2 regions of the Pseudoalteromonas sp. D15MCD-2 genome follow, and region 2 is predicted to be linked to the other one. Evidence: predicted binding sites of a transcription regulator. Region 2 holds the regulator's gene; the other holds the start of a gene.
The links. Region 2 encodes sigma-54, which starts transcription at its own class of promoters, with help from an activator protein. Its sites were predicted from a motif close to GTTGGCACGNNNNTNGNNT; they were not measured.

Region 1: a site for sigma-54 is predicted at 1,656-1,674, ahead of AADY36_RS14720 (LiaF domain-containing protein). Genes of this name have one in related genera too.

What each region holds. Positions count from the first base shown of each region.
Region 1 covers NZ_JBCFQE010000001.1:3,202,585-3,207,876, forward strand. The annotation lists gene AADY36_RS14700 (methyl-accepting chemotaxis protein) at 1-165, shown strand, start outside; gene AADY36_RS14705 (hypothetical protein) at 150-359, opposite strand; gene AADY36_RS14710 (YqaE/Pmp3 family membrane protein) at 613-771, opposite strand; gene AADY36_RS14715 (BON domain-containing protein) at 829-1,395, opposite strand; gene AADY36_RS14720 (LiaF domain-containing protein) at 1,725-2,384, shown strand; gene AADY36_RS14725 (VOC family protein) at 2,655-3,071, opposite strand; gene pmbA (metalloprotease PmbA) at 3,201-4,538, opposite strand; gene yjgA (ribosome biogenesis factor YjgA) at 4,676-5,197, shown strand.
Region 2 covers NZ_JBCFQE010000001.1:471,807-477,098, forward strand. The annotation lists gene AADY36_RS02120 (HPr family phosphocarrier protein) at 117-389, opposite strand; gene rapZ (RNase adapter RapZ) at 403-1,248, opposite strand; gene ptsN (PTS IIA-like nitrogen regulatory protein PtsN) at 1,249-1,701, opposite strand; gene hpf (ribosome hibernation promoting factor) at 1,705-1,992, opposite strand; gene AADY36_RS02140 (RNA polymerase factor sigma-54) at 2,020-3,516, opposite strand; gene lptB (LPS export ABC transporter ATP-binding protein) at 3,624-4,349, opposite strand; gene lptA (lipopolysaccharide transport periplasmic protein LptA) at 4,346-4,867, opposite strand; gene lptC (LPS export ABC transporter periplasmic protein LptC) at 4,857-5,292, opposite strand, start outside.

The sequences.
Region 1 (5,292 bases), 2.7 Mb from region 2:
GAGCAGCAAACTGTGGTTGCAGAAGATATCAACAATAGCTTGGCAGCAATTAATCACTTAGTGAATAGCACTGCGGATCATGCCCATGAATTGGCGGATGAAGCACGTGATTTGAATGAATTGGCAGCCGCTTTAAATAAGACGGTGAATCAATTTAAGTTATAAAGATAAATTGCTGAAGTAGTTAAAAACCCGATGTCACCTGAAGATGACATCGGGTTTTTATCGTCAGCCTTCCCTGTTAGTCGTGGCGCAACCGCTTTCGCGTGTTCCATAAATTCGTGCCACTGTTGCTTGTTCCATAAAGCAACTCCATTGTTGGTCAATCCTTGTGTTGGTTGCGTTTGTACTTGTTCCATATAGTCTCCTCCTTACGCTAGCTTCATCCTGTTTGGCTCCTGCCTAAGCTTATTCCTTGCTGTCATCTCCATTCACTTTATCCATAAAGCGTTGCCATTGTACGCTACTCCATAACGCCTTGTTACTTCCTTGTTGTCCTTTGTGCGTAGTTACATTATCCATACTGTAAACTCCTTGCGGTTTATCGTCCGTTACTCCTACAGCAACTCCTTGCTGTGCTCCATTACCCATCCTTGTAGATTAATGCAGTGATTATCGCTTAGCGATGATATACACAGCATGAATCAAACCTGGAATGTACCCTAATAAGGTTAAAAGAATATTAATCCAGAACTGCGCACCTAAACCTACCTGTAAAAATACGCCAAGAGGTGGAATTAAAACCGATAAAATAATACGTATTAAATCCATGACTCACTCCTTGAAAAAGCTTAGCCCAGCCAAAGCTGGGCTATATAGGGCTTGCTATTATTCAGCAACAATCGTTAATTCATCGATTACTTTGCGAACATCTTCAGCATTTTCAGCAATGCTTACCGCTAATTGCTTTTCTGCATCAGACTCAACAGTACCTTTTAGTGTTACTACACCCATGTCAGTATCAACATCGATGTCTGTACCACCCACTTCTGAGTTAAATAAATAACGTGTTGTGATTACAGTACTGATTTTTGCGTCGGTTAAGTCGCTTTCTGCTGAATCAGCTTTGTCTGATTTCATGTGCTTAGCTTTCATGTTTTTAACAACAGTTAGTTTGTTATCAACAGAGCTAACACCGTCTAGGCTAAGAACTAGCTCTTCAGCAAGCTCTTTATCTAATTCGCTATCAACTTTACCTGTAAGTACAACCTTGCCATTCGTTACATCAGTGTTGATGTCAAAGTTGTTAAGGTTTGTGTTCATAAGAAGCACAGTTTCTGCCTTACCATCAATCCAAGCATCTTTACTTTCATTTTCCCAGCTGCTTGCCTGAGCTGACATGCTAGTTGCACCAATTACTAAAGCGGCAATCATAGATTTGTTAAAAGTGTTCATAATCTTCTCCTTTTGATTTAAGACACATTTACTAATGCGACTATGATGCCAACTATTTATTTGTTTATTTTCAATAATTTAAACACTTATTCAGCGACTATTTATATTCATTTAGGTAAAGATTTACAAGCTGCTCGGTAAGAAGTTCACGATGTTGCAAAAATAACCATTTAGTTGCTGATTTTATTAATCTGTGGTTAATTTAACGAAGTTGCTTATTAGCAAAAAAATACAAACCATTGATTTATATTAAAATAAACTTTGGCCTAAGCCTTGCTTCGTAATTAATAACTAAAAAATCACCTTTAAAATCACAACAGGGAACTACCATGGCCGTTAAACTTGAAGATCGCCCAATCGATCAAGTAAGAGAAGAAGTCATTGATCAACTCATTTATAACTACAGTCATGCTGTTATTTCAGCCGAAGCATTTGAACGCCGACTAGACCAGGCAATGGCAGCCACCAGCAACGAAGTATTGGTTGAACTGGTTGCTGATTTAGAACTAAAAGCAGATATTGACTACAAATCGCATAAGCATGCGCAATTTAAACCTCACTACAGCCACAGCAGCGACAACGAAAGCCTGCAGCTTCGTAGTATTTTGGGTTCAAATGAGCGCAGCGGCCAATGGGTAGTACCAAAAGAAATTCACCTTACAAACTGCTTAGGCTCAATCGAACTCGACTTTAGCGAAGCAATTTTCCAACATCAGCATGTCACTATTTACGTGAACTGTATTTTAGGTAACGACGAAATCTACGTACCAGAACATGTTAATGTGGTATCTAAATTATTTAGCGTAATTGGCAGCGTAGAAAATAAATCTGTTGCATTAAACAAAGGCCAAGGCCCAACCATCACCATTGAAGGTAATGTATGGCTAGGCTCAGTCGAGATTTCAGTTAAACGTACCATGAAAGAAAAGTTCATCAGCTTTGCCAACAGCCTAAAAGCCAGTTGGAAAGAGATGAATAAAGTGCAGTAAAGGTGCTAGGTGCTAGGTGCTAGGTACTAGGTACTAGGTACTAGGTACTAGGTACTAGGTACTAGGTACTAGGTACTAGTTATCGTAGCCGCAGTTTTACATCGCGCAATATAATAAGATAACGCGCGAAATAAATTTCACGCCTACATCAACCGTAGGCGTCACGCTTGCTTGGCGCGTCTTACATACAACACCATTCCATCAATCAATGCCTGACCAACAAACAACAATGCTCGGCTCAAAACTGACGGCTGAAAGCTGACAGCTCCCTCACAAGTCATTATTCCTCTCACTCGGGATATCACTAAAATACTCTACAAACTCAACTTCAAAACCTGCAGGGTCGATGAAATATACATTTTTACGATATGGATTTTCTGGGCCGTGTTTATCAATTTCATAACCAGCTGAAACCAGACGTTCAACAACAGCATTAATATCGTTTGTCACATAAGCAAAATGAGCAAGGCCTACTTGGTGGCCAGCTAAATCACGGTTTTCAGCTTCACCGTTATCGCTTAATGCAAGGTATTGGTAATCATCACCAAAGTGCAGCCACTTGCGCGGTTTGCCCGACCATTTGCTATCGCCTTGACTACGCACACGCCAGTGCGGGAATGCTGCTTTATAAAAGTGCAGCATGGCATCAACATTACTAACAACAAGGTTTACGTGTTCTAAATACATGGTAGTTTTCCTTTTTATTTTTAAATTGCCACCAAGATAAAACCTCAAGTTAAGTTTAGGTAAAGAACTTTTTCAAATAAAAAAGCCCCACAAAAGTGAGGCTTTAAAAAATGATTCGTTGTATATATATTAACTACCTGCAACCTGCATTTGTTCAATCAATATAGAGCCTGTTTGAATACCGCCACGACGTTCGATGTCGCCACCTAAGCCCACAACGGCCTTAAACATATCTTTTAAGTTACCAGCAATCGTGATTTCACTTACTGGGTATTGGATTTCTCCATTCTCAACCCAAAAACCCGCCGCACCACGTGAGTAGTCACCGGTTACCGTGTTCACACCTTGGCCCATAAGTTCAGTTACTAATAAGCCTGTGCCCATGGTTTTTAAAAGTGCTTTTAGATCAGCATGGGTTTGCTCAACTAGCCAGTTATGAATACCACCAGCATGACCCGTTGGTGCCATCGATAGTTTGCGTGCTGCATAGCTAGCTAATAGGTAAGTTTGCAGCTCACCACCTTGAATAATTTCACGGTCTACAGTTTTTAAGCCCTCAGCATCAAACGGCGAAGACGCTAAACCTTTTAATAAATGCGGGCGCTCAGAGATATTCACACAATCGCTGAATACTTTTGTGCCTAAGCTATCAAGCAAGAAGCTCGATTTACGATAAAGAGCACCACCACCAATCGCCGACACTAAATGGCCAAACAATGAGTTAGCAATATCTGCTCTAAAAATTACAGGCACTTTCATAGTACCGAGCTTTTGGCTATTAAGCTTAGCCAAGGTTTCGGTTGCCGCTTCGAGGCCCACTTTTGCAGCGTCGTTTAAATCATCTTTATGGCGCGCGATAGTGTAAGCCGAGTCGCGCTGCATTTGCTCGCCTTCTTTACCAATCACCATCGTACTAATGCTGTGACGCGTACGCGGGTAACCTGCAATCATGCCATGGCTGTTACCATAAACACGTAAACCTTGGTGAGAAGAAAAACTCGCACCGTCTGAATTTACAATGCGCTCATCGGCATTCAGCGCCGCTTGTTCTGCTTGATGACAAAACTCAACACCTTGCTCAGGGCTAACTTCCCACGGGTGGTATAAATCTAAATCTTGCGGTGCAAATTCAAGTAACTCTTTATCAGCGATACCATTAAATGGGTCGTCAGAGGTGAACTTTGCAATATCAATGGCTTTTTCGACCACTGTACGTAATGTTTTAGGGTTTAAATCGGCTGTTGAAGCAGAGCCTTTGTTGTTACCCACATAAACACTGATACCTAAGCCACCGTCTTGGTTAAACTCTATTGTTTCAACTTCGCCCATGCGCGTGCTGACAGACAAACCTGACGTGCTCGACATCGCCGCTTCTGCTGCTGTTGCACCCAATTTTTTTGCATGCTCCAGTACTTCGCTTACCGCGTCTTTCACTTCAGAAATGTGTTGATAAATAGGATCTTTCATCTTGTGTGTCCTAGGTTCTGATATTTTTTATAGTGTAACGAATGCTAACACACTGCGAGACCTGCATCAGCTAATATTAATCATTAACTAAATGGCGTATAATAGCGAATAGTTAAGTTTACTGAATGAGCATCCTTATGGCGAAGAAGAAAAAGCCACTTATCGAAGAAGAAATTATTTACGTATCAAAAAGCGAATTAAAACGTGAAGCCATGCAATATCATGGTCTGGGTGCTGAAATTGCAAAAATGCCGAAAAAGCAGCGCGATCGTTTACCGCTTAATCACGATTTAAAAGAAGCGTTAGTTGTTTCTGATAAAGTAAGTGATAAGAGCGATGCTTACCGTCGTAACTTAAACTACATCGCAAAAGTATTACGTACCACAGAAAACGTTGATGAAATCCAAGCGATGATCGACATCATGCTTAATAAAAACAATCAAGCCGATGTTTTGATGAACAAAATCGAAACCCTGCGCGATGATTTGATTAAACAAGGTGACGACCTGATCAATTCAACAATAGATCAATACCCGTCTCTTGAGCGCCAAAAAATGCGCCAATTAGTGCGCAGCGCCGCAAAAGAAGTTAAAGCAGAAAAGCCAGCCAAAGCTTATAAAGAGTTATTCCAGTATCTAAAAGATGCGATTATGCTTTAATTTCTTCGCGCGAAATAAATTTTACGCCTACACCACCGTAGGCGTCACGCTTGCTTGGCGCGTCCGCCATACAACGCGAGTCATGCACATCAACA
Region 2 (5,292 bases):
AAATTTATTAAGAGTTTTGTAATTTAGAAAAGCGAGCGATATAAAAGTAGGATATTTAAAGGGAATTTTAAATATCCTAATTAAGTTTACCGTAAACCTTGAAGTCTTAGCAAATGCTATTCTTGCTCGTGGAAGCGTTGTGCAATTAATTCGCCGATTGCCGTTAATGCAGCATCGGCGTCAGGGCCTTCGCACACAACGCGAACTTCTTTACCCTGACTACTTTCAAGTAGCATTAATGCTAACACGCTGTCGCCTTCAGCTTCTTTATCATCTTGATAAAGCGTAATTTTGGCATCAAATTGCAGTGCTAATTGCGCTAAAACAGTAGCAGCACGAGCATGTAAGCCAAGTTTGTTTTGAATTAAAAAGGTATCTTCAGCGTGCATTGTTGGTGCCTAATTAAATGTCTTGTTCGCGGTGGCGAATTTTTACATTAGCATGGCTTTTGGCAAAGCTCTCACCAATTGTTTGCGCTAAGTAAACAGAGCGATGCTGGCCGCCGGTGCAACCAATAGCAATGGTCAGGTAACTGCGGTTATTACGCTCTAAATGTGGCAACCAAGTTTGCACAAAGGTTTGTATTTGCCAAGTGAACTTTTGCACTATGCTGTGGCTAGCTAGGTAATCTTTTACTGGTTGATCAAGGCCAGTTAGTGGCTTTAAATCAGGTTCCCAGTGTGGGTTAGGTAAAAAGCGTGCATCAAAAACGTAGTCAGCTTCTTTTGGAATACCATGCTTAAAGCCAAACGACATAAAAGTAATAATTAGCTTTTTATCTTTTTTACCTAAAATCTTTTCGCGAATTGATTCTGCTAACTGATGAACACTCAGATCAGTGGTATCAATCATAAAGTCAGCGCGAGTGATCAACACATCAAGCAGGATTTTTTCTTGTTTAATGGCCAGATCAAGCGGCAAAGAATCAATAGATAGTGGATGCAAGCGGCGTGTTTCTGAAAAGCGCTTGATCAGAGTTTGGTCATCACTGTCTAAATAGAATAGTGTTGGGTTTGCGAAACCTGGCAGGTACTCAAGAATATCATTAAATTCTTGCTGCTCTTTCGGTAAGTTACGTACGTCGATACTGACCGCTATTTTATCGTAGTTATCAGACACACTACGTACGAGCGAAGGCAGTAAATTAACCGGAATATTATCAACGCAATAATAGCCTAAGTCTTCAAGTACTCGTAAAGCGACCGATTTACCTGAGCCTGAGCGACCGCTGATAATTATTAATTCCATTTATGCCTCTGCTGATATGACCTGAAACAGTTGCTGATCGGTAGTAGCACTACGCAGCTGTTTACAAAATTCTTTATCTTTAAGTCTATCAGCAATTGTTGATAAGGTCTTTAGGTGAAGCTGACAGTCACCATCTGGTACGATGAGTGCCACAAAAATATCAACTGGACGATTATCAATTGCATCAAAATTAATAGGGGATTCACTCACTATCACAAATGCATGAGGCTCATCTGCGCCGCTCATTCGGCCATGTGGAATAGCAATACCTCGGCCAATGCCGGTGCTACCTAGTTTTTCTCGGTTGAGTAAAGCATCTAGGATATCTTGTTGCGATAAATGAGGAAGCTGCTGGTGGGCCAGTTCGCTGATATATTCAAGAATTCTTTTTTTGCTATTAAAAAGGACCGCAGCTTTGCTGCAGTCCTGGTTAGTAAGTGAACTTAGTTTCATAATTTAATGTCGAGCTAATTTCTCTTTGTGTTTAATGACTTGGCGATCAAGTTTATCGATCAGTGAGTCAATGGCTGCGTACATATCTTGATGTTCTGTAGAAGCGAACAATTCGCCTCCGTTTACATGTAAAGTTGCTTCTGCTTTTTGGCTTAATTTTTCTACATCTAGAATGACATGAACATTATTAATATGGTCAAAATGCCTTTCTAGTTTTGCAAACTTGGTGTTTACATAGTCTCTTAATGAATCTGTGATTTCTACATGACGACCAGTTAAATTTAGTTGCATAAGCATTTTTCCTTCTATGTAAAACGTCTAAATCAGACTCTTACGCTGATTAGACGGAGGTATTGCTAGAGACTCACGATATTTTGCAATTGTACGTCTAGCTACTTTAATTCCTTGCTCAGCCAATATATCTGCAATTTTGCTATCACTCAATGGTTTAGCTGAGTTTTCTGCAGCGACTAACTTCTTGATTAAAGCGCGTATTGCTGTAGAAGAACACTCACCACCATTTTCGGTGCTGACATGGCTTGAGAAGAAATATTTCAACTCAAAAATACCCCGTGGGGTATGCATATATTTTTGCGTTGTTACCCGTGAAATCGTCGATTCATGCATTTCGACCATTTCAGCAACATCATTTAGCACCATCGGCTTCATTGCCTCAGGGCCATGCTCAAAGAAAGCTTGTTGTTGTTGAACGATACAGTTGGTCACCTTTAATAGCGTATCGTTACGGCTTTCTAAGCTCTTAATAAACCACTTTGCTTCTTGTAAGTGAGAGCGAATAAATTGGCTGTCGCTACTTGATTTAACAGAGCGAGACATAGCTGCATATTGGCTGTTCACTCTAATCTTTGGCATACAATCTGGGTTTAACTCGACTACCCAGCGGCCTTTCACTTTTTTCACTGATACATCAGGTATAACGTACTCAGATTCTTCGCGTACTATGCTATCCGCAGGCTTAGGATTTAAGCTGTGGATGAGCGTCATCACTTCTTTAAGCTCGTTTTCTTTAAGCTTAGTCTTTTTCATCAAAGTTCGATAGTCGCGACTCGCTAATAATTCGATATGCTCAGATAAAACCATTTTAGTTTCAGCTAAATATGGCGTATCGGCATCGAATTGGCGTAGCTGAATGCACAGACATTCTTGTAAACTGCGCGCGCCAATACCCACAGGATCAAATAACTGAATTCTTTTTAAGACCGCTTCGACTTCATCAAGTTCGATTTCTTCTTCATCGTTATTTTGATTAAAGCTTTCGACTATATCTTCACAGCTTACCGTTAAAATACCTGAATCATCGATAGCTTCTACAATTGCCACAGCAATCGCTTCATCAGTAGGGCTAAATGGCGTGAGCTGTAATTGCCACATTAGGTATTCGTGAAGAGTTTCGGTTGATGCACCTTGATAGATAGACTCATCTTCAGGCATTGGCCCTGATGATGTTGAAGGGGCGGCACTCATGTACTCATCCCAAGTAACATCCATGGCTAAGTCATCGCTTACGGTGTCTTTATTGAGAGCATCACTACTTTCTTGCTCGTACTCGCTAGGTGCTTCTTCGGCAGACGCGCTGACTTGCACATCGTCAGACTCCGCTTTTTGCTCATTCTTGCCGGTGCTTTCTTCATTGTAATCCGCTTCTTCCACTTCAAGTAGGGGATTACTATCAAGCGCTTCTTGAATTTCTTGCTGGAGATCCAATGTACTGAGCTGCAACAAACGAATCGCTTGTTGCAGTTGTGGAGTCATTGTAAGTTGCTGGCCCATGCGCAGCTGTAATGATTGCCTCATGTATCCCTAACAATCCTTTTTAAGTTATCGATAACTGTAAAAACACAGTTATCGATTTATTGTCATTGTTATAAGTCTAGCAGATGCTCTAGTCGCTGGCGTAATGGTTACAGCCTGAATTGCTCGCCTAGATATACATCGCGTACAGTTTGGTCTGCTAATACGTGCTCAGGTGTGCCTGATGCAATTAGCTCCCCATGAGAAACAATGTAGGCTTTTTCACAAACATCAAGGGTTTCTCGAACATTATGGTCAGTAATTAGTACACCGATACCACGATTTTTTAGGTGCTCAATAATTTTCTTTATATCTAACACTGAAATTGGATCAACACCAGCAAAAGGCTCATCTAAAAGGATAAATTTAGGATTAGCGGCTAATGCGCGAGCAATTTCTACACGGCGTCGCTCACCACCTGACAGCGCCATACCTTGGCTGTCACGAATGTGTTGAATACTAAATTCATCTAGTAAGCTATTTAGTGTTTCTTCGCGACCTGCTTTGTTTAGATCTTTGCGGGTTTCTAAAATAGCCATCAAGTTTTGGTAAACCGTTAACTTTCGAAAAATTGACGATTCTTGTGGCAGATAGCCGATACCTAAGCGGGCACGATTGTGCATTGGTAAAAGGGTAATATCGTTATCATCAATGCTGATTTTACCTTTGTCGCTTGGGACTAGGCCTACAATCATATAGAAGGTGGTGGTTTTACCCGCACCATTTGGGCCAAGCAAGCCAACAATGCTGCCAGCTTCAACTTCAAGACCGACATTTTTAACCACTTGGCGGCCTTTATAGCTCTTAGCTAAAAGCTCTGCTTTTAATGTACTCATGGTTGACCTTTATTGTCTTTTTTATTTTCAACAGGCACTAAAATAGTGTGTACACGATCTGTTGAGTTTTCGTCTTTTTCAGCACTGATCAGCTGCTGTGCCATATCATAGGTAATGCTTTTTGCTGTTACTTTTTGACCTGCTTGAGTAACTTCAGCTTCACCATTTAAGGTTAAGAAGCGTTTTGCAACATCATAACGAACTTCTTCGGCGCTGGCGCTCATCACGGTGCCATCAGTTTGCTTTTCTTCGAAGTAAGCAGGCTTACCTGTGGCAATAATTAACTCTACTGTACCTTCGGTGTCACCGCCGTGTGCTTCAAGGCGTTCAGCGGTAATACGACGATTACCATGCACGATCTCTACATTACCTTCGAATATGCCAACGCCATCTTTTAGTTTACCTACTTGGCGATCTGAGCTAATGCTAATCTGAGCGCCAGTTTGTTCGGCAGCTGCGCCCGAAAAGGCAATCAATAAGCTTGGGATCAGGAGTAATTTCTTCAGTTTATTGGTCATAGTATATGGTTCGTGTATGGTTAGTTAACTCAACAATTTCGGTTTTTAAATCGGCTTTTAAGCCTTTACCGGTAATCTTTAAATTCGGTCCTGTTAGTGTCACAGGTTGCTTAGAAAACATGGTCATTTTATCAATATCGACATTAATGTTTTCTGCTTTTATATCTTCAATCATGCCGTTGTGGGTTAAGTTTTTAGCAACTACATCCCCTTCAAAAATCAGTTGATCGTTTTCATACAATGTGGCTTCTTTGGCTTTTACTTGCCAAACCTGCTGGTCGCCATAAATAGTAAAAATAGGTTGCTCAAAAAAGGTAAACCCTAATTGTTGATACAACTCCATTTTAGCAGCAGCCACTTTATGACTAATTTTGCCTTGCTCATCATACGCTGTTTGCTTTAACGCCACAGCAGTGTAATCAGGT